2 regions of the Pseudarthrobacter sp. SL88 genome follow, and region 1 is predicted to be linked to the other one. Evidence: predicted binding sites of a transcription regulator. Region 1 holds the regulator's gene; the other holds the start of a gene.
What was found. The regulator Rex, encoded in region 1, represses fermentation and respiration genes when NADH is low (regulators of the CRP and FNR family bind a similar motif). The targets are predictions, from matches to a motif close to CTTGTGAANNNNTTCACAAG.

Region 1 (15,031 bases):
GCCCAGTGGAACGGCACGGCCCACAGCGGCGGGCTTCCCAGCCGTTCGAGCAACTGGTTTGCCTCGTCGAAGTAGTGGGCGATCCGCCTGGTCTCCCGGAGCCGGGCAGCGGTGATTACCAGTTCACCCCACGGCAGCAGGCTGTAGAGGTCAACCGAGATGTGCAGCATCGCCTCACGGGCGCGTTCCCAGGCCAGCACCAGTTCCGCAATTTCGCCGTTGCGCCTGGCCAGCCCCACTTCCAGCGCAGCGCGCAGGAACTCGTCACGCGGAACGAGGGGCCAATGGTTGGCTTTGGACGCTTCGTTGACGGAGAGCCGTGCGTCCTCCAGTTTGTCCTGCTGCATGGCAGACCACGCCTGGAGCAGGAAGAGCCTCGGTTTTGCCGCGTTCCCGCCCTGCCCCGCAGCGGCGGCTGCCCGGCACACAGTCTCCGCCAGGTAGGGTTCCCCGCTGTGGAGGGCCAGGAGCGCGGCCAGGGCAGCAGGGGTGTCCGGCAGCGGCAGCGCAGAGCCGGCCGCATTCAGCATGTCTGAGGCGTGGATCAGGATGGGAAGGGCCTGTTGCGGAACGTCGGCGAGGGATTCCAGTATCCCCTTGCCCGTGCCGGCCAGCGCGGCTGCCAGCAGCGTAGGCGATTCCGGTGCGGAGTCGGCCCGGAACAGTGCATCCGCGTCGGCGCGGTTGCCGCAACCCACCATCGCGACTGCGGCCAGCGGCGCCGAGGACCCCAGCCTGGGAGCGCCCAGCCAGCTGTAGGCATCGGCACTCCGCGCCAGCATTCCCCTGTGCGCCCAGACCGCGGCCGCCACGTCCACCCCCCGGCGGACGTCAGGCGGGTCGACGCTCACCAATAGGGTGTCGATGATCCGGGTGGCCGAGTCCAGGTCGCCATTGGCGGCAGCCGCCTGGGCACGGCGGGCAGCGGTTGCGGTTTCGTCCGCTCCCGCCAGCAGGGCTTCGTCGTAGAGCCTGCAGGCCAGGGCCGGGTCGTGTTCGAGGGCCTTGTCCGCAGTATGTTCAAGTTCCGCGGCCACGCGCTGGTCAGCCAGGCCGCCGCGGGCAAACTCCCGGGCCAAGTCGCCCAGCGGCTGGCCGTCCGCGGCGTAGTGGGTGACCAGTTCACGCTGGAGTGCATGCACCTTGGACGTGGGCGCTGCCGCCAGCAAGGCGTTGGTGGCGGGCCCGGCTACCGTTCCGTCCGTCAACAATCCTGCCTGCTCGGCCTGGCCGATCAGCACATCAAGGCTTTCCACCTCTCCGGCGCCGATCCTGCGCTCCAGGTCTGCGGGGAGGGGTCCGGGCAGGACGAAGCCCACTGACAAGGCAAGGAGCAGTTCCCGGACGGCGGCGTTCTCACCTTTGAGTTGCCGGGCCATGGCCTCGGCAGCGTGGGGCGAGGGTTCCCCGTGGTTAAGTCCCGAATGGTTGAGCCGGGTGTCCAGGAGTTGCGCCGCATCCTGGGGCCGCGACTGGAAGCTTGCCATCCTAGGCCGCCGGATCCGTGATGGGAGGCTCGGCCCCGGGGGCAGGGGTAGGTGCGGGATCCGGAACAGGTGTGGGGTCCGGCACGGGAGCGCTGCTGGGTGCCGGTGTCTCGGGCGCAGGCGGGTTCGTCGTCGGGTCCGGCACCGGCGGATTCGTGGTGGGATCCGGCGCCGGCGGGTTGGTCGTCGGGTCCGGCAACGGCGGATTCGTGGTCGGATCCGGCAGCGGCGGATTCGTCGTCGGACCGGGGACGGGCACCACGGTGGCGGGGTCGGTGGGAACAGGTGCCGGCGTACCCGGGGCCGGATCCACTGTCCCGGCTCCCGGGGTGGGCGTCACGGCAGGAACCGTGCCGGTTCCGGAGCCGGTTCCGGAGCCCGTGCCGCCTCCCGTGGTCCCGGGTACAGTGCCTGTTCCCGCGGCCGGGGCCGGTCCGCCCGCTGCAGGACCCGGCGAGCCGTCCGGAGCCTTGGTAGCCGCTGCGGATGGCTTGCTGGTTGGTGAGGCCTCAACGTTCAGGCCGGGACCGGCGTCGGACTTCCTTTTCTGTACGCCGGCGTCGATGCCTGCCAGCGGCTGGGCGTCACCGGCAGCGCCCGCGGCCGCGGCACCTCCGCCACCGGTCACCGATCCGGTCCCGCCCGCCTGGGCCGGCGGGCCGCTGTCGGCGCCGGCCTGGGGAACAAACACCGATGTGAGGTCGCTGAAGCCGCCCGGGCTCTGGGCAGCGGTGGCGGACAGCACGGTGAACAGGGCGGCCGCAGCCGCGATGGCGGTGAGCCGCACCGTCGGCTTCGGCGCGTGCGCCCCGCCGTGGCTGTGGCCCGGGCCGTGCCCCAGCGCTGCAAAGGCGCCGGCCGCCGTCGTACCCTTCCGGGACCAGCTGGCCAGCCGCGCGGGAACGTGTCCACCGGTGTCCAGCGGCTCGTCGCCGGACGCCGGTGCCGGCAGCTGCGCGTCCTCAGAAGCAGGAGCCGCGGCACGCTCCGCGGCCCCACGGGAAAGCACAGCTGATACCGCTGCACCAAGGCAGATGGACGATTTGGGATCGGCGTCCACGGCGATGGGGCGGTCCAGCTGCTCGGAGATGAGCTCCGCCACGAGTGGGATCCGCGATGAACCGCCGATCAGCAGGACGGCGGTCAGGTCCGCCGGAGCCAGCTTCAATTGCGCGAGCGATTCCTCCAGCGCATCCACTGTTTCCCGGACGGGTTCCTCGATCAGGGCTTCGAACTCGGACCGGACCAGGCGTACCTGCTGCTGGTAGCCCGGCAGCAACACCGGGATGGTGGTCTCGCTGTCCGATGAAAGCGCTTCCTTGGCCTCCACGCATTCGCGCCGCAGCCTGGACAGGGCGGCCAGGACGTCCGGGTCCGCAGGGTCCAGGTCCGCCAGGGCTCCCCCGGTGTGTTCGGCGACGTAACGGAACACGGCGGCGTCGAAGTCCGCGCCGCCGAGGTCGTCAATGCCCTCCGGGCGCCCCACTGCTGCAAACCGGTCATCGCCCGCCTTGGTCAGCACGGCGGTATCGAACGTGCCGCCGCCGAGGTCATAGACGGCGATGGTGCTGCCTTCCTCAACCCGCACCTGGGACGCGTAGTGCAGCGCCGCGGCCTCCGGTTCGGCCAGGAGCGTCACATTATGCAGGCCCTTGACCGCCAGCGCTTCCAGGACCGCGGAGGTGCGGTGGCTGCCCCACGCTGCCGGGTGGGTGAGGATGATGTCCGACGGCGCTGCCCCCTCGCGCTCGGCCGCCCGGTCCGCCACCCAGCGGGCAACGGTGGCGAAGACCTCTTCGGGGCGGACGGACAGGGTGCCAAGGGCAATGGGCACGGCATCGCCGATGCGGCGTTTGAACTCCCGCACAACGCGTTCCGGCGTTGCGAGCCCGCGGCGCTCAGCTGCCTCCCCCACCAGGACGGGGCCCTGCTCGGGGTAGTACACCACGGAGGGCACTGCGGTGCCCCGAAGGCCCAGCGGCAGGCACTCCGGGACGGGTGGAACTCCCTGGTTGAAACGGACAACCGCGGCTGCGGTGAAACTGGTCCCGACGTCTACGGCGAGAACGTAGGTCATTGCTACCTCGGAAAACTGGTGTTTCGCCAGCAAGCTTCATCACAGGCGAACGTCACCAAAGTAGCATCACCAACAGGACCCGGAACAGCCCTGTTGCTACATCGAATGGTTATTTACCGGGGATGCCCCCCGGCGTTTCAGCGGGACCCCGAACAAAAGCCCTGTTCAGGGCCGCAAGAGCCAGGCGTGGCCCCTACGGGTGTCAGAGGCCCGAGTAGGAGTGCAGGCCGTTGAAGAACTGGTTCACGATGGTGAAGTTGAAGACCACGCACAGGTAGCCCACGATCGACAGCCAGGCCGCGCGCGTTCCTGTCCAGCCCCTGGTGGCGCGGGCGTGCAGGTAGCCGGCGTACACCACCCAGATGACGAAGGTCCAGACTTCTTTGGTGTCCCAGCCCCAGAACCGGCCCCACGCCTTCTCGGCCCAGATGGCACCGAACATGAGTGTGAAGGTCCAGCCGATGAAGGCGATGGCGTTGATCCGGTAGGACAGGTTTTCCAGGCTCAGGGCTGACGGAACCAGGCGCATGAAGCCCAGTTTGTCCTCGCCCCCGGCGGCCACGGTCTTCTGCCGGTGCGACTGGACCAGCTGCAGCGCGGACATGGCGAAGGTGAGGGTGAACAGGGCCGAGGACAGCACGGCGATGGAGACGTGGATGATCAGCCAGTAGCTCTGCAGTGCCGGTACCAGGTGGCCCACCGGGGTCCAGTACGCCACCGAAGCGGCCACCAGCATGATGATGGCCAGGCCCACCACGAAGGTGCCCAGGAAGCGGAGGTCGCGGCGGATCAGGACCAGCAGGAACACGGCAATGGCCACGAAAGCGCCCGTGGTGAGGAACTCGTACATGTTGCCCCACGGCACGCGTCCGGCTCCCAGTGCCCGGGTGACCACGCCGGCGCCATGGATCAGGGCGCCCAGCACGGTGAGGGCCACAGCAACGCGGGCGGGGGCGCGCCTGGCCGCGGAGTATTTCATGTCGGCGCCGGCGGTGACGATGCCGCCGCCCACCGGGGTGCCAGATGCCGCGGACGACGACGGACGCTCGGCCCGGCCGGCCGGCCCGCCAACGCTGGACTCGGCACGGTTGCCGGCGCCGACAGCGGCGGGAATCTTGGCCGGTTCCACGGCCTGTGCGGCCTTGAGGTCGATGGCCTGGAGTGCCCGGCTGCTCTTGGCCAGGTCCCAGGCGAAGGCAATGAAGGCTACGGTGTACGTGCCCGCCGCCAGCAGCATGAAGAGCTCGCTGTACTGGCCCATGGTTTCGTTGATTCCAAACGGCATTACTGGTCCTTTTCGGGCCCTGCGGGGCTTGCTGGGGTGGGGGTGCCTGCGCCATTATCGCCGAGGCTGCTGGGAGTTTGCTGGGACTGCGTGGAATCTTCCTGCCGGTCGCCGTCCTGCTGCGGATCGGCCGCGAGGCCCCATTCCTGGGCCAGCAGGGTGCGTATGGCTGCAGCTTCCCCGGCCAGGCGGTGGTCCTCGCCGCGGGCCAGGAGGCCGTACTCCACCATGGTCCGGCCGTCGTCGTGCGTGCCGGTGCGCACCCAGGCGCGGCGCCGGTTGACGTACAGGGAGAGGATCAGGCCGGCCACTGCCAGGAGCGCGAAGATCAGGGCGTACAGCTGGCCGGGGTTGTGGTGGATGTCCACGCCGACGTACCGCTTGACGCCGTCGAAGCTGATGGAGCCCTTGCCGTCCGGCAGCGTGTAGGTGGCGCCGGGTGACAGGGTGATGCCGCCGGCGTCGAGGTTGCGGGCGTTCAGCGGCGTGAGGTCCTTGACGTCGATCTCGAAGACGTTCTGCGGCGCACCGTTGTCGAGTCCGAGGTCGCCGTAGTAGGAGTTCAGAGTCAATGTCGGGTTGTAGAGAGCGGGGTCTGCGCTGAAGGAAACGCCCGCATCGGTGCGTACTTCCGTCGGCAGGAAGAAGCCCTGGAATCCTAGCTGGTCCGGCTTGGCGTCGGGGACCTTGATGACCACCGAGGAGTAGTAGTTGTCACCCTGCAGCTTGGCCACCACCGGGCCCTGCATGGCCACGTTGCCGTCGCCGTCGCGGATGGTCACCACCGGGGCGTAGCCGTTACCGGTCAGGTAGATACTGGTGCCGCCCAGGGTGATGGGGTCATTGACCTTCAGTGTCTCCTTCTTGGCGGGCGCGTCAGGGTTTTCCTTGGTGGTGACGGCTGCCGAGAAGTCGATGGGCTGGCCGATCTTGCCCTGCGATTCGCGGTCAAAGGTGATGTCGAACTTGTCCAGCTGCACCGAGTAGGGCTGCAGCTGGCTGGACTGGAAGTTGGTGCCCGGCGTGAACTGGTCATAGCCCACCAGGGTGTTCACGAAGGTATCGCCCTCCACCAGGATCCGCTGGCCGCTGTAGCCAAACAGGCCGCCGATGGCCACGGACACCAGGACTCCGATCAGGGAGGTGTGGAAAATCAGGTTTCCCACTTCTTTGGAGAGGCCGCGTTCTGCGCCCAAAGACGGCCGCGCGCCGTCGTAGTCCCTCACCTCAACGCGGTAGCCGCGCTTCCGAAGCAGCCCCGCGGCGCCGTGGATGGCGTCCGACGCCGGGATCCCGGCGTCGGCGGGAATGACCAGCGTGCCGTACTCGGGGAGGCGGGAGAGCCGCTTGGGCGTCCGGGGCGGCTGGGAGCGCATGGCCTTGTAGTGGGCGATGGCGCGGGGCACCACGCAGCCGATCAGGGAGACGAAGAGCAGCAGGTAGATGGCGGAGAACCACACCGAGGAATAGACGTCGAACAGCTGCAGGGCATCCAGCAGTTTGCCGTAGTCCGGGTTGTTACTGATGTAGTCCGTAACCTTCGAGGGGTTGGCCGGGCGCTGCGGAAACAGCGATCCCGGAACCGCGGCCACGGCCAGGAGCAGCAGCAGGAACAGCGCGGTGCGCATACTGGTCAGCTGGGTCCAGGCGAACCGCAGCATCTCCTTGGCGCCCAACGCGGGCAGCGCGGCGTCGGCCTTTGCCGCTGACACCTTGTCCGCATCCGGGGCGGGGGACTTCTTCTTTACGTTCACACGCTCGCTCATCAGATCGGCAACTTCACATCGGTTTGGAACCAGTACTGCAGCTCGGTCACCCAGGTCCCCCAGACGCCGGTGGCCATCAGCACACCCAACACCACCAGGATGCCTCCGCCGGTCCGCTGGATGGCGAGCCGGTGCTTGCGGAAAAATGCCATGACACCCATGCCGCGGCGTACGGCAAGCGCGATCAGCAGGAACGGGATGCCCAGGCCAAGGCTGTAGACGAACGCCAGGAAGGCGCCCTTCGCTGCTGACGAGCCGCCGGAAAGGCTGAGCAGCTGGACAGCGGAGTAGGTGGGTCCAATACACGGTGCCCAGCCCAGGCCGAAGGTCAGGCCCAGCAGCGGCGCACCCCACAGGCCGGCGGGCGGCTTGGCGTGGATCTTGGCGTCACGCTGCAACCAGCCCAGGCCACCCATGAAGACCACTCCCATGATGATGACCAGCACGCCGAGCACCTGTGTGATCCAGGCGTTCTGGGAGCCGGTGATCAGGGTGCCCAGCTGCCCGAAGGCCCCGCCCAGCAGGACGAAGATCACGGAGAAACCCAGCACGAACAGCCCGATGCCCAGGAACATCCGGCCCCGCCGCTGCTTCTGCAGGTCCACGCCGCTGAGCCCGGTGACGTAGCCCAGGTAGCCCGGGACAAGGGGCAGCACGCAGGGAGAGAGGAACGAGACCAGGCCGGCCAGCAGCGCCACGGGGATGGCGAGCAGGATCGATCCGTTCAGGATGGTTTCGGCGAAGGGGCTGTTCACGGGAACGCGCCGCCGCTACTCAGCCACGGCGGCGGTGATCAGGGCTTTCAGGGTGCCCTTCTGGATTTCTCCGAGGACGCGGGAAGCCACGCGGCCCTGCTTGTCCAGGACAAGGGTGGTGGGGACCGCGCCGGGAGGAACCAGCCCGGACACGGACAGCAGCACGCCGCCGTCCTTGTCGTCGAAGCTGGGGTAGGTGAGGTTGAACGTCTTATCGAACGCTTCCGCGGTTGCCTTCTCGTCGCGGAGGTTGACGCCGTAGAACTGCACGCCCTGGTCCTTGAACTCCTGGTGGAGCTCCTCGAGGATGGGCGCTTCCACCCGGCACGGGGCGCACGCGGCGAACCAGAAGTTCAGGATGGTCACCTTGCCCTGGAAGTCTGCCGGGGTCACCGTGGTGCCATTGAAGAGGGTGCCGTTGACCTGGATGGCGTCCTTGCGGTCCGCTACGGCGAACTCGGTGACGGAGCCGTCGCCCGCCACATAGTTCTTGTTGTCCCCGGCCCTGGCCTGCTTCGCCAGGGCGTCTTCCTGGGCGCAGCCCGATAGTCCCATGGTGAGCGCGGTTAGGGCGAGGCCGCCGGCAGCCAGCACGCTCCGGCGCGGGGTCAGGTTGTTGTGGGTCACTGCTTAGGCTCCAGGGGTGCTGGCGGCACCGGGAAGAAGGGACGCCGCCGGTTCGCTGTACTGGACGCGCAGGAGGCTGCCGTCGTCGTCGAACACCAGGGACGTGATGGAGGTGAGGGTGCATTCGCGTTTCCGCGGGTCATGCCAGAGTGGTTTGCCCTCCGCGCTGAGGCGGGTGGCCCAGATGGGGAGCTGGTGGCTGACCATGATGGCTTCGGGGCCGTTGGTGCCGTAGTCACCGCCGGCGAAATCGATGGCGCGCAGGCGTGCTTCCTGGACCGCCGCCATGACGCGGGATGCCTGCTGCTTGTACGGCTCGCCCCAGGAGGGCCGCAGCGGGTTGACCAGCCGCGGCCAGTGCTTCGGCCGGCGCAGTTCGGCCTTGGTGACCTTCATGCCCTCGAAGTAGTTTTCGGCTTCGATGATGCGTGCGTCGGTGTGGATCTGCAGGCGCAATGCTTCTGCCGTGGGGGCTGCCGTTTCCTGGGCCCGGTCCAGCGGAGAGGCAGCAAGATAGGTGATCCTGGCGCCGGCTTCCGCCTGTTCCCGGAAGTGCCCGGCAAGCATGCGGGCCATCTCCCGCCCCAGTTCGGAGAGGTGGAATTCGGGCAGCCGTCCGTACAGAACGCCGTCGGGATTATGGACCTCGCCGTGGCGGAGCAGATGGACAGTGGCTTGGGGCATGTTTACCAGTTTCTCAAAGATGGCCTGCGATCCGAAATCTTCTACAAAGAGTAGAACTGAAGTTTTTGAAGAAATGTTCCGCTGACGGGAACAAAAGATGCAAATGCATGTTTATACTGGATGCAGCAAGTTAGTTGAGACTTCAACCGATGAAGCTTCAACAGCAGAATCCCGCAGGCACGCAGACACTAGGAGCAACACCATGGCACTTCCCGCAGACGTCACCACCGGCACCTGGACCCTCGACAACTCCCACAGCGAGATCGGCTTCACTGTCCGGCACGCCGGCATCAGCAAGGTGCGCGGGCAGTTCACCGACGCCAACGCCACGCTCGAGCTCGCCGAGGACGTAGCCCAGTCCAAGATCGCCGCCACCATCAACACCGCCAGCTTCGACTCCGGCGACGCCAACCGCGACGGCCACGTCAAGGGCGAGGACTTCTTCGACGTGGAGAAGTTCCCGGAAATGTCCTTCGTGTCCAACGGCCTGGTGGCCAAGGGCAACAGCTACGAACTGACCGGCGACCTCACCATCAAGGGTGTCACCCGCCCCGTGACCCTCGAAACCGAGTTCAACGGCGTGGCGGTTGATCCCTTCGGCAACACCCGCGCCGGCGTCTCCGCAGAGACCACCATCAGCCGCAAGGACTTCGGCCTGACCTGGAACGCCGTCCTGGAGACCGGCGGCGTGCTGGTCAGCGACAAGGTTGCCATCAACCTGGAACTCGCGTTCATCGCCCCCGCCGCGTAAGCAGCGAATCCTTCGGGCGAAACCCCGGCGCCGCCCTCAGGGCGGGCCGGGGTTTCCCGTTTAAGCAGGACCCCTTGCGCAGTTCCCGGCCCAGCCCTGCGGCACGGGAGCGTGAGGCCCGGCCAGGCACGACGACGGCGCTACAGTGAACGCCATGAGCAACTCCCCCAGCGCTCCCCGCAGCGGGGCTGCCGCGATGTTTTCCCTCGCCGGGCTGCCCCTTGAACTGAAGGTCTCCTTCTGGATCTGGTTTGTGGGCGGAGTCCTGTCCCTGCTGGGAGGCCTGCTGGGAATGCTGGCTTCGCTGGTCCTGTTCGCCGCGGCACCGGCGGCTGCCATGGGCGTGGTGGTGCTGATGCTGCTGGCCGCCGCGGTGGGGGCGGCCCAGATGGTCTTCGCCCTCAAGATGAAGGCAGGGCGGTCCTGGGCGCGGGTGGCCCTCACTGTGCTGGCGGCCATCACCCTTGGCCTCGCCGTGGTGAATGGCTCCGCCGGCACCGGCCAGGCCGGGAACTGGGTGGCGTTCGTGGTGGCGCTGGCTGCAACCGTCCTGATGTGGTTGCCGAAGGCGCAGGCCTGGTTCCGCGGAAGTCCGCGCCGGAATACCTCTTCCGAATGACCCCCAAGGGCGGCGGCCGGGGGTACGGTGGTCTTAAGTCATGCTGGGGGTAGGGGCACTGGACCGATCCTCGGCAACCCACCTGTAAGCCGACATGAATAGAGGACCGCTCATGAGCACTCCCCCCGTCCCGCCGCCGGGATCCAACGATCCCCACTCCGGCAGTTCAAACACCGGCAGCTCGAACACCAACGGCGATGCCGGCAACCAGCCGCCGCGCTTTGGCGAAAACGCCCCGCAGTATGGCCAAAACGCACCACAGTACGGACAAAACGCGCCGCAGCAGGGCCAGGACCAGCCGCAGTACGGCCAGAACGCTCCGCAGTACGGGCAAAACGCGCCGCAGCAGGGCCAGCAGTTCGGTTCGCAGCCACCGGCTGCCCCGCAGTACGGGCAGAAGGCACCCCAGCAGGGCCAGCAGTACGGCCAGGGCTACGGACAGCAGTTCGGCCAGAACGCTCCAGGTAACGGTCAGCAGTTCGGCCAGTCGCCGTACGGCCAGTCCCCCTACCCTTCTGAGCAGCCCCAGCCGGCCGGCAGCAACGGGGTTCCCCAGCTGGTCAACATTTCCTTCTGGCTCCTGCTCGCGGCCGCAGCCATTTTCGTGATTTCCATGCTGACGGGCCTCGGCCAGCTTAACGACCCCGTGTTCCGCCAGACATTCGAGGACCAGATGGAGTCGAGCGGCGCCACCGGCGTGACATACGACGACGTCCAGGGCTTCATTGGCGGAACCCTGGTGGTATTCGCCATCCTGGGCGCCGGCCTGTACTTCCTGGTGGCCTTCTTTGTCCGCAAGGGCAAGAACTGGGCACGCATCCTGGGAACGGTCTTCGCGGGCCTGTCGGTCTTCGGGCTGTTTGGTATCCCCACCTTCGGTACGCTCGGCACCGTCCTGGGCATCGCGGCCATTGTGCTGCTGTACCTGCCGGCCGCTGCGCCGTACTTCCGGAAGCAGCAGCCCTTCGCCAACCCTTACGGTGGCGGTTTCGGCAGCCCGTACGGCCGCTGACCCTTAGCTCCACTCCCGCGGGCGCGGGTTCCGGACCTGCCGGTTTTCAGGCAGTCTGCTCCGGGGCCTGCGCCCGTTGTGCGTGGTAGGCAAGGATCTGAAGCTCGGTGGCCATGTCCACCTTGCGCAGGTTGACGCCCTCGGGGACCTGCAGCATCACAGGGGCGAAGCTCAGGACGCTCCGCACGCCGGCCGCCACGACCCGGTCGCAGACCCCCTGGGCTACGGATGCCGGCAACGCCAGCACCACCATGTTGGCCCCGGTCCGGTGCAACACCGCTTCCAGGTCCGCGACATCGCTGACCCGCAGCCACCCCACTTCGTTTCCCACCACCATCTGGTCGGCGTCGAAGATGGCCACCACGTCGAATCCCCTGGACTCGAACCCGCCATACCGGGCCAGGGCCTTGCCCAGGTTGCCGGCGCCCACAATGGCGACCTTCCAGTCGTGCGTCAGGCCCAGTGCGGCTGCGATATGGCGGCTCAGGTACTGGACTTCGTAGCCCACCCCGCGGGTGCCGTAGGAACCTACATGCGAAAGGTCCTTGCGGAGCGTGGAGGAACTCACGCCGGAGGCTTCGGCCAGTGATTCGGAGGACACCCGCTCGATGCCGTCGGCCAGGAGCGTGTTGAGGGCGCGGAGGTAGATCGTCAGCCGTGCCACCGCTGCGGGCGGAATCTGCTTGGCCGGCGTACCCGTGGCGTCCGGCAGGTCCGGGACGGCCTGGGGAGTTGAGTCCAGCGAAGTCACCAGCCCCTCCCTTGCATCGCGTTGTGCCTCCACTCTAGAGCCCCATCGCCGGTGCCAACAAAGCAGGTACCGTCACGTCGGACCGCGCCCCTACTGCGCCATGGCCCGTTGCAGGACGCGTTCCAGCCGGGCTTCGTCGATCTTCCAGAAGTCGCGCTGCACGCCGTCCACGAGGACCACGGGGATTTCCTCCGCATAGCGTTCGCGCAGTTCCGGTTGGTTGTCCACCAACTCTTCGCTCCACTTAAGGCCCAGTGCGGCAGTGACCCGGCCGACGGCGTCGCGCGCGTCTTCGCACAGGTGGCAGTTCGCTTTGGTGACCAGGACAACATGGGGTGTGGGCATGCTTTAACGGTAGCGCCGTTGAAGCACGCCCACACCCCGCCCGGCACGCCGACCGCGGCCGCCCGGTGGATTGACTAGACTCAAGTCCATGCCCGAGGAGAAATACGTCGCCGTTGTGACCCGGCCGGTCGCTGCGCCGCAGCCGGGCGAGGCGGCGTTTTTCGATGTGGACAACACCCTCATGCGCGGCGCCAGCCTGTTCCACGTGGCCCGGAAGATGCACCAGCGGGGGGCATTCACGCTGGCGGAGGCAGCCGGCTTCGCCTGGAAGCAGTTCAAGTTCGTGGCCCGCGGCGAGAACATCGACGACGTCCACGCTGTCCGTGATTCAGCGCTCACCCTCGCTGCCGGCATCGCAGTGGAGGACATCAAGGCGCTGGGCGAAGAGGTCTACGACGAGATGATCGCCTCGCGGATCTGGCCCGGGGCCAAGGCGCTGGCCGAACAGCACCTCAGGGTGGGCCGCCGCGTCTGGCTGGTCACCGCCACCCCCATTGAAGTTGCGACAGTCATCTCCACCCGGCTGGGCCTGACCGGGGCGCTGGGAACGGTGGGCGAGGTCTCGGACGGGATGTACACCGGCAGGCTGGTGGGAGACATCCTGCACGGCTCTGCCAAAGCGGTGGCGGTGCAGGGCATCGCTGACGAGGAGGACCTGGACCTCAAGCGCTGCTGGGCCTACAGCGACTCCTACAACGACATCCCGCTGCTGTCCCTGGTGGGCCATCCGGTAGCCATCAATCCGGACGCCAAGCTGCGCCGCCACGCGCGCGACAACAACTGGCCGGTGTACGACTTCCGCGCCGGCCGCCGGGCTGCGACGTTCGGCCTCAAGGCTGCAACCATGGGCGGCGCCGTGTACGGCCTCTGGAAGGGCTTCGCAAGGATCCGCGGCCCCCGGGCCTAACCCGGCGCTTCTGAGGGCAAAAGAAAATGCCCGCCACCTTGGAAGGCGGCGGGCATTTCCACGCTGTTCGAAGTATCTCTACTTCTTATTGCGGCGCTGGTGACGGGTCTTGCGAAGCAGCTTGCGGTGCTTCTTCTTGGCCATACGCTTGCGACGCTTCTTGATAACTGAACCCACGAAAGTTCCTTACAAACTAGATGCAGTACCTGTCTGATGGAAATGGTCCGCGGACAAAGCTACGAACTGAACAACTGACAGATTCTTACAATGACGTAAAACGTTCCTTAACAGCGTACCGCTTCCGGGGGGCGGCATCTAACCGCCGCCGCGGACAACCGGCACAAGTACCGGATTTACGGCGCAACCGGCTCAGGCGGTGCCTGCTTGCCCGTCCACCACGGCGCCCCTGAGGTACTGGTCCACCGCAGTCTCGGGCACGCGGTAGGAGCGTCCAAAGCGGACTGCCGGCATTTCACCGGAGTGGACCAGGCGGTAGACGGTCATTTTGGAGACGCGCATGACCTGGGCAACTTCTGCCACGGTCAGGAACTTCGCGTTCGAGAAGTTCTGTTCTGCGGACATTTCCCTATTTTCCTTTGCTGACGGATGGACACAGTGGACCCCCGGGTCGTACCAAATGCGGTGTTCCGATGCTGAGCCATCCACCAACCACCTATCCAGATACTCTAGATGTTCCTGTGGCAGAAGTGAAAGTAGTGGGGTCCCCCTATTTGCCCGGCGCCCCACCCCTCCCGTTGGCCCCGTCAGCCCCTGCGCTTGCGGGCTGAGGCGGCCAGCTGCTCCAGCACCGACGCCGAGACGTCCCACTCCATGCACGCATCGGTGACGCTCTGCCCGTAGACCAGCTCGTCCCGGCCCGCAGCGTGCTCCACGACATCCAGGTTCTGGGCGCCTCCCACCAGGAAGCTTTCGAGCATGACGCCGGCGATCGCCTGTGCGGCGGGGCCACCCTCTTCGAGCTGCGCACCGATTTCCAGGGCAACCTCCGCCTGCCGGTGGTGGCTCTTGCCGCTGTTGGCGTGGCTGGCGTCCACGATCAGGCGCGGGTTCAGTCCCTTGCCTGCCAGGGTGGCGGAGGCGGCTTCGACGTCTGCCGTCGAGTAGTTGGGGCCCTTCCGTCCGCCGCGGAGGATGACGTGCGTGTCCGGGTTGCCTGCGGTGGCCACCAGCGCGGCCCGGCCATCACCGTCGATCCCCAGGAACGCCTGGGCTGCCGCAGCGGCGCCGCAGGCGTCGATGGCAACCTGCAGGCCGCCGTCGGTCCCGTTCTTGAAGCCGATCGGCATGGACAGGCCGGACGCCAGCTGGCGGTGGATCTGGCTCTCGGTGGTGCGGGCCCCGATGGCGCCCCAGGAAATAAGGTCGGCCATGTACTGCGGGCTGATCGGTTCGAGGAACTCGGTGGCGGTGGGCAGTCCCAGGGCGGTGACCTGCTGGAGGAAGTGGCGTGCGGTCCGCAGGCCGGTGACCATGTCGTGGCTGCCGTCCAGCCGCGGATCGTTGATCAGGCCCTTCCAGCCCACGGTGGTGCGCGGCTTCTCGAAGTACGTCCGCATGACGATCAGGAGGTCTTCCTTGTGCTTTTCAGCCTGGCTGACCAGCCGGCGGGCGTATTCCAGCCCGGCCTTGGGGTCGTGGATGGAGCACGGGCCCACGATCACCAGCAGGCGGTCGTCCACGCCGTCCATGATGGCGCGGACTTCATCGCGGCCGCGTTCGACGACGGCGGCCGCCTGTGCGTCGAGGGGCAGGTCCGCGATCAGTTCGGAAGGGGTGGGCAGCGGGGTGAATTCGCTGACGCGCAGGTTCGAGGTGGATTGTGCTGCTGCTGCTGTTGCGGTGCTCATGTTCGGGTCCTGTTCCAGATGGGAAGCGGGCCCGGATTTCAGAACCCGCCGGAGAAACGGCGAAGGGCAGAGAATAATCTCTGCCCTGTTGGCTCTG
Region 2 (15,031 bases), 2.6 Mb from region 1:
CCCGCAGCTTGAGGCCTACGGCACCATGAGCGGCCGCATCACCAACAGCGCAGGGCAGCCCGTCACGGCCGCCGAGATCTCTGCTTCACCAGCAAACGGTGGGCAGTACAGCACGGTGCGGCCGGACGCCAACGGGTACTACACGCTGGCCAAGGTGCCGCCGAACCAGGCCTACATCAGCGTGCGGGACGATTCGGGCCAGCGCCTTTACACGGAGCAGTACTGGAACGGGACGCAGGGCGTTGAGACCTATACCGCGGCCACCGTCCCGCCGGGCGTCAAGTGGACCAACGCGAACTTCGTCCTCAAGAACGAAACAGTCCTGGAAGCCACCGTCACGGACCCCGCGGGCGCACCCATCGCAGAAGTGGGCTACGTCCCCTACGTCTTCAACGACGCCACCGGCGCCTGGGACGGCCCCCAAATGGGCCCGCTGACCTCAGATGCCAACGGCAAGATCTACTGGCGCATGACGGTGGGCAAGAAGTACAAGATCTGCGTCTTCGACACCTACTACGGTGAACCCCGGCAGTACCGCTACAAGTCCGAGTGCTACAACAACGCACCCACCATCGACACCGCTGCCGTACTCACCGCCACCACCCAGGGGCAGCGCGTGCAGGCAAGCATGCAGCTGGAAGTTGACGGCCTCTCACTGTCTCCCGGCCGGATTTTCGCCTACGGTTCAGTCCAGGCAGGCCAGACCTTGGCAGTTGATCCGGGCGTCTGGGGTCCGGCGCCCGTAACCCTCGCCTACCAATGGCAGCGCATCAAGGGTACGGAGACAACTGACATCGCCGGTGCCACCGCCGCCACCTACACCGTCACGGCCGCAGATGCCGGCTATGACATCTTCGCCAAAGTCACCGGAAGCAAGGCCGGCTACGCCTCCCACACGGACACTGTCCACGCCGGGCAGGCAGGTGCCGACGCCACCACCGCGTCCAAGCCGTTCACCATCATCGGAACCCCCAGCGCCGGCAACACCCTCACCGTCGACCACGGAACGCTGACGCCCACCCCCGAGTTCGGGCCCTACTACGACTGGTTCGTCAACGGCGCCCCGGACTACCGCTCCAACACCAAGACCTTCGCCCTGACCACGGCGGACACCGGCAAGAAAGTCACCGCCCGCCTCAGCGTGCACGCCTGGCCGCTCCAGCCGTACTACGGCCAGGCCTCGGTCACCGTTGCAGCCGGCGCTCTGACGGCGCCGGTTCCCACCATCACCGGCACCGCCAAGGTGGGCGCCACGCTGACCGCGACCCCGGGCACGTGGGGGCCGGCTCCGGTGACGCTGGCCTACCAGTGGTTCCGCAGCGGGGTTGCCATCACCGGCGCCACGGCGGCAACGTATCCGGCCGTTGCTGCTGACCTGGGCAAGGCGTTGACGGTCCGGGTCACCGGTACCAAGTCCGGGTTTACGACGGCGGCGAAGACCTCCGCGGCCACGGCCGCCGTGGTTGCCGGGTCGCTGACGGCGCCGGTTCCCACCATCACCGGCACCGCCAAGGTGGGTGCCACGCTGACCGCGAACCCGGGAACGTGGGGTCCTGCTCCGGTGACGCTGGCGTACCAGTGGTTCCGCAGCGGGGTTGCCATCACCGGCGCCACGGCGGCAACGTATCCGGCCGTTGCGGCTGACCTGGGCAAGGCGTTGACGGTCCGGGTGACCGGCACCAAGTCCGGGTTTACGACGGCGGCGAAGACCTCCGCGGCCACGGCCGCAGTGGTTGCCGGTACCCTCACCGGACCCACCCCGACGGTCACCGGCACCAAGACCGTCGGCAGCACCCTGACGGCAAGCCCAGGCACCTGGGGGCCTGCTCCTGTGACGCTGGCCTACCAGTGGTACCGCGGCAGCACCGCCATCGCCGGAGCCACAGCCCAGACCTACAAACTGGTGGCCGCTGACAAGGGAACCACCATCAAGGTCCGGGTCACCGGCGCCAAGACGGCATACACCGCCCTGGTGCGCTACTCGGCAGCCACAGCGCTGATCGGCTGATACCTCCGGAGCAGCAGGCTCGCCGCCCACCCGTGCCAGCTGCACGGGTGGGCGGCGCCACTTAACAGGGACTGTGGAGCCGTGCGGACTATATTGGGGCGTGTCAGCACACCACCACCACCGCGGGAGTCTGCATCCATGGCCAAGGAACTTGCCACCCAACTCGTCGAACAACTCCAGGCTGCCGGCGTGCAGCGGATCTATGGGATTGTGGGGGACAGCCTCAACCCCATAGTGGACGCCGTCCGGCAAACCGGCGGTTCGGCCAAGGGCGGCATCGACTGGGTCCACGTCCGGCACGAGGAGGCCGCCGCGTTTGCAGCCGCCGCGGAGGCTCAGCTTACGGGCCGCCTCGCCGTGTGCGCCGGTTCCTGCGGCCCGGGCAACCTGCACCTGATCAACGGGCTGTACGATGCCAACCGCAGCGGCGCCCCGGTGCTGGCCATCGCCTCCCACATCCCCAGCAAGCAGATCGGCAGCAGCTTCTTCCAGGAAACCCACCCGGACCGGCTCTTCAACGAATGCTCGGTCTACTCGGAGCTGGTCAGCACCGCCGAGCAGGCACCGCGCGTCATGCACAGCGCCATACAGCATGCGCTGGGGCTGGGCGGAGTGGCCGTCGTGACCCTTCCCGGCGACATTGCGGGGCTCGAAGCCACCACGCCCACGCCTCTGCCCGCCACTTTCCGCCCCGCCAGCCTCGTACCGGACCCGGCCAGCGTCCAGGCCCTGGCGGACGCCATCAACGACGCCGGCAAGGTCGCCATTTTCGCGGGCGCCGGCGTCGAAGGTGCGCACAGTGAACTCATGGCACTCGCGGAACTCGCGAAGGCGCCCATCGGCCACTCCCTCCGCGGCAAGGACTTTGTCCAGTACGACAACCCCTTCGATATCGGCATGACCGGGCTGCTGGGCTACGGCGCCGCCGCCGAGGGCATCGAGGACGCCGACCTCCTGGTCCTCCTCGGCACCGACTTTCCGTACGACCAGTTCCTGCCGGACACCCGGACTGCACAGGTGGACCGGGTGGCGCACCGGCTGGGGCGGCGGACCGACGTCGACGTCGCAGTCCACGGCGACGTGCTGCCAACCCTGCACGCCCTGCTGCCCCTGGTGAAGGCAAAGAAGAGCCGCCGGTTCCTGGACCAGATGCTCAAGAAGCACGACCGGCTGATGAACAAGGCCGTGGGCGCCTACACCCGCAAGGTGGAGAAGAAGCAGCCCATCCACCCGGAATACGCGGCCTCCCTGCTGGACCAGATAGCTGCAGAGGATGCGATCTTCACCGCGGATACGGGCATGTGCAACGTCTGGACGGCGCGGTACATCAACCCGCTGGGCACGCGGCGGCTGATCGGGTCCTTCCTGCACGGCTCCATGGCCAACGCCCTGCCGCACGCCATCGGTGCGCAGCTGGCGTACCCCGGCCGGCAGGTCATCTCCGTGTCCGGTGACGGCGGGCTGTCAATGCTGCTCGGCGAGCTGATCACCGCGGCCGCCTACAAGCTGCCCGTCAACGTGGTGGTGTTCAACAACTCCACCCTGGGCATGGTCAAGCTTGAAATGCTGGTGGACGGGCTCCCGGATTTCGGGGTGGATGTGCCGGACGCCAACTACGCCGCCGTAGCCCAGGCGCTGGGCTTCCATGCAGTCCGCGTCACGGACCCCGCGCAGATCGAGGCAGCATACCGCGAGGCGTTCGCGCACCCGGGGCCGTCGCTGGTGGAGCTCATCACCGATCCCAAGGCGCTGTCCATTCCGCCCAAGATCTCCGGGTCGCAGGTCATCGGGTTTGCCACGGCCATGTCCAAGGTGGTCCTGAACAGGGGAGCGGGCGAGGCCGTCAGCATGGCCCGCAGCAACCTGCGGAACATCCCCCGGCGCTGACCCTATCCGGACGCCCCACCAGATGAGGGGCTTAACGCCTGAACGCTCCTGCAACCGGTACAGGAGCGTTCAGGCGTTTCGGCGGTGTGTTGAGCCTGGCTAGCGGGCGCCGCCCTGCCACAGGGCATCGAATGGTGCCCCGGAGGCCACGCGGTTGCGGATGCCCTCGGTCACGAAGGCCTTGGCTGTGCGCGCCGCCTCCAGCGGGGAGGCGCCCTTGGCCAGTTCGGCGGTCACGGCGGCCGCGAGTGAGCAGCCCGCGCCGGATACGGCCACCTCGCCCACCTTCGGGGCGCTGAGGACCTCGAGGGTTTCGCCGTCAAAGAAGACGTCGACGGCGTCAGGGCCTTCCAGCCGTACCCCGCCCTTGGCCAGGACCGCCGCGCCGCTGAGTTCGTGGATGCGGACAGCGGCAGCCTTGAGGGACTCGACGTCGGTGATCTCCAGGCCGCTCAGGGATTCTGCCTCGAAGTGGTTGGGGGTCACGAAGGTGGCCAGCGGCAGGATTTCGGCCTTCAGGGCCTGGTCCGTGTCCAGGGCGTGGCCGGGCTCCTGGCCCTTGCAGATCAGCACCGGGTCCAGCACCACGTTGCCGAAGCCGTTAGCCTTCAGGGAACCGGCCACCGTGCTGATGGTTGCCGGGCTGCCGAGCATGCCGATTTTCACGGTGTCCAGCACGGAGGGGGCGCCCGACGCCGGTCCGTACGCCGCCGCCGTCGCCTCCAGCTGGTCGGCAATCACCTGCTGGTCCACCGGGACGAAGCGATGGTTCCAGTTGTCCTTCGGGTCGAAGGACACGATGCAGGTCAGGTTGGCGATGCCGAAGACGCCCAGTTCCTGGAAGGTCTTCAGGTCGGCCTGTGCCCCGGCACCACCGGTGGCTTCGGACCCTGCGATGGTGAGGACGACGGCCGGAGTGGTGGCGGACGGCGATGCGCCGGTGGAAACGGAAGTCATCCCACCATCCTGCCATCCGGCGTCGTGCGTTGCCTTGTGTTGCTGAACAGGCGACCCGCGGCTTCCGTGTTCAGGCCGACAAGGGCGCCTGGTGCTCCTCGGGATCCACGCGGACCAACCGCCAAACAGCCAGGCGGCCGATGGCCACGGCGCCGCCCATCATCAATGCCGTGGACAGCATGAAGCCGGCGCTGAAACCGGACCATGGTCTCAACGCGGCGAGACCCGTGCCAATGAGTGCGCCAAGGCCGCCAAACGCGGCAACATGCAGCCACTGGTTCCGTACAGGCTGGAGCAGGATTCCCAGCGGCGCCCCCGCGCAGAATGCGAGGACCGCCGCCGGTACGGCTCCCCAGACGAGCGTCGCCAGGAACATGGGCAGGAACCAGTCCCTGCCGCTCGTGAAAGCGAGGGCGATGGCCAGGCAGAGTAGGCTCACCAGCGCGCCTGCGGCCAAGGACGATGTACCCAGGACCACGTGGCGCGGCCTGCTCACACCCGTCCCTTGGCAACCTGCTGGAGGGCCCCGCCGAGTTCCGGCTGGCGGTAGATGAACCCGGCGGACAGGAGCTTCTGCGGCAGGACCCACCTGCTCTTGAGCACCAGTTCCGTTTCGGTGCGGATCAGCACGGCGCCCGCGCGCAGGAGCCAGGCAGGAGTGGGCACGCCAAAGCGCTTCCCGTAGGCGCGGCGGACCAGCCGCATCAGCTCGTGGTTGCTCACCACGTCCGGCGAGGCCACGTTGACCGGGCCGGTGATGTCCGTCCGGGCATGCAGGAACCGCATGCACCGGTACAGGTCCTCCACGTGGATCCAGCTGAATTTCTGGTTGCCGTCGCCCATGTGCCCGCCCAGGCCCAGCCTGGCGAGGTTGGCGAACGGCCGCAGCGCCCCGCCGCCCGGGCCGAGGACAATAGAGATCCGCAGCGGAATCTTCCGGGTTTCCGGCGTGGCCGCAGCATCCAGGGCAGTCTCCCAGGCGCGGGCCACGTCCACGGAGAATCCAGTGCCCGGCTCGCCGTCGTTCTCTGATTGCGGCCGGTCCCGGGCGTCCCGGTAGATAGTCCCGGTGCTGGCGTTCAGCCACGTCGACGGCGGTTCCTGGCACCGGGCGATGGCGCGGCCCAGTGCCTCGGTGGTCCGGACCCGTGACTCAAGAATCGAGGTACGGTTACGGGCGCTGTACCGGCAGGACACCGAGCGTCCGGCGAGGTTGACCACGAGGTCGGCGCCGTTGAGCACCCTGGTGAGGGCGTCGTCGTCGTTCCAGCTTGCCGAGGAACTCCCCGCTCCCTTGCGTCCGATGGTCCGCACGGCCCAGCCGTCCTGCTCGAAACGCGACCGGACGTATCTGCCGATGAAACCCGAAGCGCCGGCGAGTACCACCGTCTTGGTGCTGCGCATTTTTCCCCCTTGTTGGTTTTCCACGATGTGTTGCCGCCTGCCTAACTGCGGACGCTGCGGCTGAGGTTGAGGACGTCGTCCAGGACCTTGCCTACGCCGGGAACGCGGGCCAGCCCCAGTCCCCGGGCGATCAGCGGCGCGGCTCCATCGACCAGCCGCCTGGTGCGCTGCTGCCCTTCAGAAGTGTCGTAGACCCAAAACAGCGTGACCCCCATGTAGCAGAGCCACAGCAGTTCGGGCAGATCGCTGCGCAGCTTTTTGGGGACCGCTGGCCGGGCACCGTCCACCGCCTGCCGGAAAATCTCCAGCGAGGCTTCCCGGGCGGGGGTTGATGCCGTAGAGAAGGGGTTGAGGGGGGAGGTAGGGCGGATGGCCGTGGCCACGAAGTCCGCGCCGAACCGGTGGTAGGGGGCCATGACGTCCAGGCCTGCGTGCAGGACGGCTTTGAGCCGCTCTGCCAGTCCGCCCGCGGTGGCCAGCGCTCCGGCCGCGCGCTCGGCGTGCTCCGCCTGGACCTGGACGTAGAGCTCGTGTACCAGGCTGTCCTTGGATTCGAAGTAGTAGTAGGCATTGCCTGCAGAGACGCCGGCCTCGGCCGCGATGGCACGCATGGTGGTCTTCTCGAAGCCGATTTCCCGGAACATCCGCAAGGCCACTTCTGCCAGCTTCTGCCGGGTCTGCTCACTCTTCGCAGCCAACTGATTCCCCCAAATTTGAACGTGTTCAAGAACAAGTATGGCACATCTTTTGAACGTGTTCAGTTTCTGCTGTGCCCCCTCGCACGTCCTTGGACGGGGCGGTGGGAGAATGGACTGACCCCAGTGCTAATACAGCCGGCGGCCCGGTTCCGCGGCCGCCGAGCGAACCACTCCGAACGGATCTCCTCCATGCCTGCTGCCCCAGGACACAACGCCGCGCCCCGAACCACCTCGCCGGAATCTCCTGCGAAATTCGCCTCGATCGGTTCGCCGTATTTCGGCATCATGCTGGCCGTTATGGCGGTGGTGCTCATCCTGTCAAACATCGGCGCATCGAAGGGTGTGGCGATCGGCCCCATCGTGACGGACGGCGGCTTCTTCCTGTTCCCGCTCGCCTACATCCTGGGTGACGTCATCAGCGAGGTGTACGGCTTCAAGGTGGCGCGCAAGGCCATCTTCACCACCTTCGCACTGTCCGTCTTCGCGTCCCTCTGCTACTGGGTGATCATCGCCCTGCCCGGGTTCGACGACGAGTACGGCATCGCCAAGCAGTCCGCACTGGAGGGGGCACTGGGCCCCGTGCCACAGATCGTGCTGGCCTCGCTCCTGGCATTCCTCGCCGGCCAGACCATCAACTCGTGGATCCTGGTGAAGATGAAGACACGTACGGGCGAGAAGTCGCTGTGGGCCCGGCTGATGGGGTCCTCCGGGGCCGGCGAGTTCGTGGACACACTGATCTTCTGCAGCATTGCCGCGTCCGTCATCGGCATCACCGATGCTGGCATGTTCCTGAACTACGTGGTGGCGGGATTCCTCTACAAGACCCTGGTGGAGTTCCTCTTCGTCCCTGTCACCACCCTCGTTATCGGTTGGGTCAAGAAGCGCGAACCGAGTTACGGCTAGGCCCCGCCGGACCCCAGCCGCCTGACACACAGGGCCGGAGCGGCGTCCCCGGACCCTTCCAGCGATTTCGACGGCGGGAGGCCGCCTCACTGCCCTCAGGAGTAGTAGTTCGCCAGGGTTTCGGCCTTGAAGTCGAAGAAGGTGCCGGACTCGATGGCCAGGCGGGCGTCGTCCACCATCTTCACCACGAACCGCTCATTGTGGATGGAGATCAGTGTCGCCGACACCATTTCCTTGGCCTTGAACAGGTGGTGGATGTACGCCCGCGAGTAGTTCTGGCAGGTGTAGCAGTCACAGCCGTCCTGCAGCGGGCCGAAATCGCGCTTGTACTTGGCGCCGGAGAGGTTGTACCGGCCGGTGGGGTGGTAGAACGCGGAGTTGCGGGCAACGCGGGTGGGGGAGACGCAGTCGAAGGTGTCCGCGCCGTTCTCGATGGCCGTAAAGATGTCATCCGGCTCCGAGATGCCCAGCAGGTGGCGTGGCTTGTCCTCGGGAAGTTCCTCGTTGCACCACCGAACGATGGTGCCCAGGTTTTCCTTCTCCAGCGCCCCGCCGATCCCAAACCCGTCAAACGGCATGGCGCCGAGGTCGCGGCAGGCCTTCCGGCGCAGATCTTCGTACTGGGCTCCCTGGATCACGCCGAACAGCGCCTGGTACGGCTTGCCCACCCGCTCGCCGGTCAGCCGGAAGTGTTCGGCGATGCACCGCTCGGCCCACAGCCGGGTGCGCTCCAGCGACTCCTCCTGGTAGCCGCGGGAGTTCTGCAGTGTGGTCAGCTCGTCGAAGGCAAACATGATGTCCGCGCCGATCTGGTGCTGGACCTGCATGGAAATCTCGGGGGAGAAGCGGTGCCGGTCCCCGTTCAGGTGGGACTTGAACCAGACGCCGTCATCATCAATATGTGCGAGGCGTTCCTTGCCGGGGGCCACAGCATCGTCCGGGCCGGAGGCATCAACGGATTTCATGTCGATGACCTTCTTGAACCCCGAACCCAGGCTCATCACCTGGAACCCGCCGGAATCGGTGAAGGTGGGGCCGGCCCAGTTCATGAAGGCGCCCAGCCCGCCCGCCTCGTCCAGGATGTCCGCGCCCGGCTGCAGGTAGAGGTGGTAGGCGTTGGCCAAAAGAGCCTGCGCGCCAAGATCGGCCATGGACTCAGGCAGGACGGCTTTGACGGTGGCCTTGGTCCCGACGGCGATGAACGCCGGAGTGCGGATCTCTCCGTGCGGGGTGGTGATGGTGCCGGTGCGGCCCAGGAATTCCCCGCCGTTCTCCGAGACCTGGGCGGCCGACGGCGGGCAGGATTCACCCAGGCGGGTCCCCACCGTGAACGAGAATGCGGACTGCTCCGCGGGAAGCGCGGGATCAGACGTTGTTGCGGGGGCGGGGTTGGCTGGCACCGTACCAGTGTGCCAGCAAACCGGCCGGCACCAACAAAGCGGGCCCCGCCGGCAACCGCGCGGTCAGCCGAACGCCTATCACCGGTAATCGCCCCGGCGCCCGAACGCCTATCCCCGTCAACCAGAGAGTCAGCTAGCGCCCTGTCAGCTGACCGGCTCCGACCCGGGATACTGGGCCTGCCGCCACGAATCCCAGGAGGACCGGATGGCGTCCACCTTCGCCGCTCCCAGATCGTACGTGGAGGCAATCACCATGGACCCTCCGTCGGGCCGCAGCTCTTCGATAACCGGCTGGTCCGTCACCACCAGGAGCCCCTCGCCGTGCGCGGCGTAGTGGTGGACGGTGAGCCCCACCTGGTGGTTGCTGCGGTACCAGACCTTTCCGGAGATCTCCTCGCCCGTGCCCAACGTGAGGCTGTAGTCCTCACCCGGAGCCGGGACGTCGGTGAGCCCGAGCTTTTCAATCGCGGAGCCCGGGCCGCCCGGAAGCTGCAGGAACAGCGTGTGCCGCGTGCCATTGGGGTGGCGCTCCAGCGCGAAGCGGAGCTGCTGCAGGAACGTGAGCCACCCCTGGGTGATGTCCTCGTCCCAGGCAGCCCATTCGGAGTTGTGGTCCAGCGCCCCGCGGGTGACGTTGACCCGGGTCCCGCCGGCCACGGGATGCAGCTCGAACGTGTCGCCGCCGTGCACGGTCAGGCTGGTGTGGTCCGCTGCTTCCTGCACATTGTCGGCAAAGTAGATTTCCTTGATTTCGGCGTCAAGGTCGTCGGCCTGCCAGCCATGCCACTGGGCCACCCGGGACGGTTCACGCAGCATGTTCCAGACCTGCGGCGCATCGGCGTTGATCACTACGCTGAGATTGTTCGTCATAGCCCCGAATCTACAACTCTGTCCTGTGCCCGGGTAGGGCTAATTTGTTCAGGCGCGGACGGCCTCAAGTTCGTTGCCGATCCGGCGCTCCAGCTCGGACATGCCGATGGTTTCCGACCCGCCGTGCGCCCGCAGGAACAGCAGTGACTCCAGCCGCAGCAGCCGCCACTCACGCTCGGCATCATGGTTGGAATTGTCGATGGAACGGAAGATTTCCTTGTCGTACAGGTTGGGCTCGTTGAGCGAGCGCTGCCGTACCTTGGCCGCCATCCGGGCCTTGAACGGATCCGTTTCCTGGCTTTCCGGGGTGCGGATGAGTTTCTCGTACACCGCCGCGCGTTCGTCCTGGCCGTCCTGCCGGCAGATGTAGCTGGCCAGCGCCAGGGATGCCTCCACGGACGCCCAGCGCCCGGGGTTTCCGTCGTAGGGCAGGACCGTGAGGAGGTCTGCGATGGACAGCGCGCCCTCCGCGTCCTTCAGCGTGACGAACAGTTCGTGCGCGAGGTCTGTGAGGTCCTTCAGGCAGCTGCCGGACTTGAAGTTCACGCCCTTGGAGAGGCGGTCCGTCAGCAGCAGGACGCCCACGGCATCAGGGTGCGCTTCAGCTGCGGCTTCCACGACGGATTCGGGGGTGCCGTCCGGCGTGGGGATCAGCGCAAGCTCCTCTTCGCCGGGCCCGTTGGCTGCGGGCGGAGCCGCCGGCAGGGGAGGCACGACGACGGCGGGCACCTGGGCGTTGGCTGCGGACTCACCGCCGGGCTGCTCCTGCCGGGGTTCCGTGCCTGCCGCGGCATCGGCTGGGCGCGTGGCCTCCGACACTGGTGCTGTCCCCTCCGGGGCGAGTGCCCGCGGAAGGTGCGTGACGGCGTCGTCCGCTGCGTTAACGAGGGTGACAGTGCTGCCGGCGGCGATGCGGAGGGTTCCCCCGCCGGTCAGGCTGGCGAGGACCAGGGCAGGCACGCCAAAGTCATCCCGTTGCAGCTCCAGCTGGTGGATTTCCGCCGTCCGTTCACCGTCGGGCAGGAGGATGTGGCTGCCGGTGGTCAGTGATCCAGCCGGCTGCCCGCGATGTTGCCGGGCCGGTGTTTCGGTCATGGGAGTCCTTAAGTTCTCTTGCGGTCCGCCCTACAGTCTACAAAGCCGGGTGCCTGAAACCGGGGACCCCCACGTCCCCGCGGGATGTCAGGAGCCGACGCCCGCGAAAGCCAGTGCCTGACGGATGAGGCCGCCGCGGCCGCCGCTGAACTCGAGCTGGACACCCGGGCTGAGGACTTCGTCAGGGGTCATCCAGGTCAGTTCCAGGGCGTCCTGGCGGGGTTCGCATTCGCCGGTGACCGGGATGACGTAGGCCAGGGACACGGCGTGTTGCCGCTCATCGGTGAAACCGGTCTGGGACGGCGCCGGGAAGTATTCGGCCACGGTGAACGGCACCGGGCTGATGGGCAGCTGCGGGAACGCCAGGGGGCCCAGGTCCTTTTCCATGTGCCGCAGCAGTGCGGCGCGGATGGTTTCACGGTAGATCACCCGGCCGGACACCAGGGACCGGACCATGGTGCCGTCATCGTCGGCCTGCAGCAGCGTGCCCACTTCGTTGACGTAACCCAGCGGGTCCAGCCTGACCGGGACCGCTTCCACATAAACCATGGGCAGCCGGCCCCGCGCCTCAAAAAGGTCTTCTTCGGAGAGCCAGCCGGGATTCGGGTCAGGGGTGCGCACGTTCATGGTTAAGTTCTACCCCATGGGGCGGCGCTCGGAGATCCACACCGTGGCGGGCACGCTGGCGGCGAACACGGTGGCGTCCGGGTTGGCCACGTGCAGTGTGCTGCCGAACGCTTCCTCCGTCACGCTCACCTGGAACCCTGCGGAGGCGAGCCGTTCCCGCACCGGTTCCAGGCCGCCGTCGTACTCGAAACCCAGCCCTGAGCGGGATGGGCCGGAGGCCGGCCGGACCATCAGGACTCCGCCGTTCTTGGCGGTGAAGTCTGCGGTTTCGTCGTCATCCGGCACGGGCCGCGGGCGGGCGCCGACGTGGCGCAACGTCCGGGCGGCGCCGTCGGCGTCCTGGGTGAACCACACTGCGACGACGGCCAGCGCCTGATCGGCGTCGGCGCCCGGGGCTCCGTTCCCGGCAAGGTCCGCGAGGAAGCTGAAACCGTCCGGCCCGGTGATCCGGCAGGCGTCACCGTGGTCCGCGGTGACAAGCTCGGCGGGGGTGCTGCCGTCCGCCCCGTCCTCCGCTGCGGACTCGTTGGTGCGCCGTGCGAATTCCGCAAGATCGCCCACTTCCACCGCAAGGGTGGTGGTGCCGTCCAGCGGATCTCCCTCCGGGACGCTGTGTACGGCCAGCCGCCCGGCCACGGAGTCGAAGACGCGGAAGCCGCCGTCCCCTTCGGTCAGGACCAGTCCCAACGCGGTGAGGAACCGTTCCCAGTCGTCGATGCGGGAGGTGAAGTGCAGGGGGCGGACGCGGAGCATTGGGAGTCCTTAAGCTCGGAATCGGGGCTATACGCCCATGATGGCACAGGGCCGCCTGGGCCGTGCCGGCGGACGTGACTGTTGGGCTGGTGCATCCGTGGTGGTCCCGGCCTTGTGATGTCGGAGGGCAGGGGCACAATAGGGCCATGGCTGTTGAACTCGACGAACTGCTGGTGCCTGATGCGGCTGCTTGGCGCGCCTGGCTTGAGGAGAATCACCGGAGCAGTCCGGGGGTCTGGCTGGTGCTGCATAAGAAGGGCGGCACGGTGACGGAACTCGACTACGCCGCGGCGCTGGACGAGGCCCTGTGCTTTGGCTGGATCGACGGGCAGGGAAGGCGGCGCGACGACGAAACTTCCTTCCAGCGCATGACCCGGCGGGGTCCGCGGAGCCCCTGGTCGGCGCGGAATGTTGGCCACATTGCCCGGTTGGAGGAAGCGGGCAGGATGACCGAGGCCGGCAGGGAGGCTGTGGAGTCTGCCAAAGCGGATGGCCGCTGGGACAAGGCCTACGGCGGGCAGGCCACGGCTGAAGTTCCCGAGGACCTGGCCGCCGCCATTGCCGCGGTTCCGGCGGCGCAGGCGATGTTCGATGTCCTGACCAGGACGAACCGTTTTGCCCTGATCTACCGGACCAACTCGGTGAAGCAGGCCGCCACCCGCGAGCGGAAGATCGCGGGTTTCGTCGACATGCTGGCCCGCGGCGAGGCACCGTACCCGCAGAAGAAGCGCCCCGGCGACGCTCCGCAGCCCTAAGCGGGCCGCAGATCCATGTCCTTGGCGGCGCTGGTGCCAAAACGTTACGCCACTGACGTGCGGCGATGGCTGCGCAGTTGGGTTCTGGGCAGCGAACCGGTAAATTTGATGGCTAACTTGCGCTGGTGCCGTTCCCCGACCCCGGGGGGCGGCACTTGCGCGTTCAGCGACGGATTGAAGCCATGCCCCCAAAATCCCCCCGCACCACCCTCACTGCGCTCGCCACGGCGCTGAAGCGCCGCCCCTTCCTGTGGGCCGCGGTGGCGGTGGCGACCGTCGTCGTGGTGGTTCTTTCCCTGGTCCTGGCCGGGCAGGCGCGGACCGGTCCGGAGGCTACGGCCGGGCGGGTCCTGGGCGGGGTGGCGGCCGCCCAGGAAGCGTCAAAAGACCGGTCCGGCAGGTACGCCTCGCTGTGGCTCAAGGGCAATGACCGGACGCTGTTCGAGCGGGGGGAGGAGGTCCCGGCGGACGGCGCCGAGGATGTCCGGAGCATCGAGTGCGGGACGGGCTGGCTGGCCGCGGCACGGGTGGAGGGCCAGGTCTACCTGCGGAGCAGTGCGTCGGACACGGTGTCCGGAGATGCCGGCGGTGTCCCGCTGCCGGACTGCATCAGCACGGAGGCCCGCGATGCCCTCCTCGCGGACCTGGGCAACGGCAGGGCTTTCCCGGCGCCGGCCGCCGCCGCGCTGGCGGCCCCGGCGAAGGATCCCGGCTACCGGCCCGCCTACCACCTCACCCCGGACCAGCGCTGGATGAATGACCCCCAGCGGCCGTTCCTCAAGGACGGGCTCTGGCACTACTACTACCTCTACAACGCCGACTACCCGGAAGGGAACGGCACCGAGTGGTTCCACGCCACCAGCACCGACCTGGTGCACTGGAAGAACGAGGGCGTGGCCATCGGGAAGTTCCGCAACGGACTGGGCGACATCGAGACAGGCTCCGCGGTGGTGGACGCAGAGGGGACCGCAGGGTTCGGCCGGGGCGCCGTAATCGCCGTCCTCACGCAGCAGGATGCCGGCGTGCAGCGCCAGTCGCTGTTCTACTCAACGGACAACGGTTACAGCTTCAAGAGCTACGACGGCAATCCCGTCATGGACAACCCCGGCGCCGAGCACTGGCGCGACCCGCGGATCGTCTGGGACGACGCGAACAGCCAGTGGCTCATGCTGCTCGCCGAGGGCCACAAGATCGGCTTCTACACCTCGCTGGACCTGAAGAAGTGGACGTACGTTTCCGCGTTCGAGCAGGACGGGATGGGCATCCTGGAATGCCCGGATTTCTTCCAGATGGACGTGGACGGCGACCCCGCCAAACGCACCTGGGTCCTCGCCGCCGGCGCCAACGGGGCAGAGGAAGGCCGCACCACCGGCCTGGCGTACTGGACCGGCAGCTTTGACGGTGAGGCCTTCACGCCGGAGGGGGGCCACCAGTGGCTCGACGACGGCGCGGACTTCTACGCCGCCGTCACCTGGGACGATCCCCGCCTGACGGACGGCCAGCGCAAGGCCTCCCGGCATGCCATCGGCTGGATGAACAACTGGGCCTACGCCCGGAACCTGCCCACTGACGGCTGGTTCGGTGCGGCGTCCGTGGTGCGGGACATCCGTTTGAATTCCGACGGCGGCCGCCCGGCATTGGTCTCGGCACCCACCCCCGCGCTGCGGTCGCTGG

Region 2: OVA06_RS14950 (queuosine precursor transporter) is a predicted target of Rex. The motif match lies at 7,001-7,020, and genes of this name have one in related genera.

What each region holds. Positions count from the first base shown of each region.
Region 1 covers NZ_JAPPRD010000001.1:670,325-685,355, reverse strand. The annotation lists gene OVA06_RS03060 (LuxR C-terminal-related transcriptional regulator) at 1-1,487, opposite strand, end outside; gene OVA06_RS03055 (Hsp70 family protein) at 1,489-3,564, opposite strand; gene ccsB (c-type cytochrome biogenesis protein CcsB) at 3,767-4,849, opposite strand; gene resB (cytochrome c biogenesis protein ResB) at 4,849-6,615, opposite strand; gene OVA06_RS03040 (cytochrome c biogenesis CcdA family protein) at 6,615-7,370, opposite strand; gene OVA06_RS03035 (TlpA family protein disulfide reductase) at 7,386-7,964, opposite strand; gene OVA06_RS03030 (histidine phosphatase family protein) at 8,001-8,681, opposite strand; gene OVA06_RS03025 (YceI family protein) at 8,884-9,432, shown strand; gene OVA06_RS03020 (hypothetical protein) at 9,587-10,051, shown strand; gene OVA06_RS03015 (hypothetical protein) at 10,164-11,063, shown strand; gene OVA06_RS03010 (redox-sensing transcriptional repressor Rex) at 11,110-11,814, opposite strand; gene OVA06_RS03005 (glutaredoxin family protein) at 11,905-12,159, opposite strand; gene OVA06_RS03000 (HAD family hydrolase) at 12,248-13,066, shown strand; gene OVA06_RS02995 (30S ribosomal protein bS22) at 13,145-13,243, opposite strand; gene OVA06_RS02990 (helix-turn-helix domain-containing protein) at 13,436-13,648, opposite strand; gene OVA06_RS02985 (3-deoxy-7-phosphoheptulonate synthase) at 13,831-14,934, opposite strand.
Region 2 covers NZ_JAPPRD010000001.1:3,315,579-3,330,609, reverse strand. The annotation lists gene OVA06_RS14980 (carboxypeptidase regulatory-like domain-containing protein) at 1-2,008, shown strand, start outside; gene OVA06_RS14975 (pyruvate dehydrogenase) at 2,147-3,895, shown strand; gene OVA06_RS14970 (hydroxymethylpyrimidine/phosphomethylpyrimidine kinase) at 3,995-4,852, opposite strand; gene OVA06_RS14965 (hypothetical protein) at 4,923-5,348, opposite strand; gene OVA06_RS14960 (TIGR01777 family oxidoreductase) at 5,345-6,256, opposite strand; gene OVA06_RS14955 (TetR/AcrR family transcriptional regulator) at 6,298-6,954, opposite strand; gene OVA06_RS14950 (queuosine precursor transporter) at 7,144-7,857, shown strand; gene tgt (tRNA guanosine(34) transglycosylase Tgt) at 7,953-9,257, opposite strand; gene OVA06_RS14940 (SRPBCC family protein) at 9,402-10,127, opposite strand; gene OVA06_RS14935 (DUF6707 family protein) at 10,176-11,222, opposite strand; gene OVA06_RS14930 (NUDIX hydrolase family protein) at 11,310-11,849, opposite strand; gene OVA06_RS14925 (VOC family protein) at 11,859-12,602, opposite strand; gene OVA06_RS14920 (YdeI/OmpD-associated family protein) at 12,749-13,357, shown strand; gene OVA06_RS14915 (glycoside hydrolase family 32 protein) at 13,540-15,031, shown strand, end outside.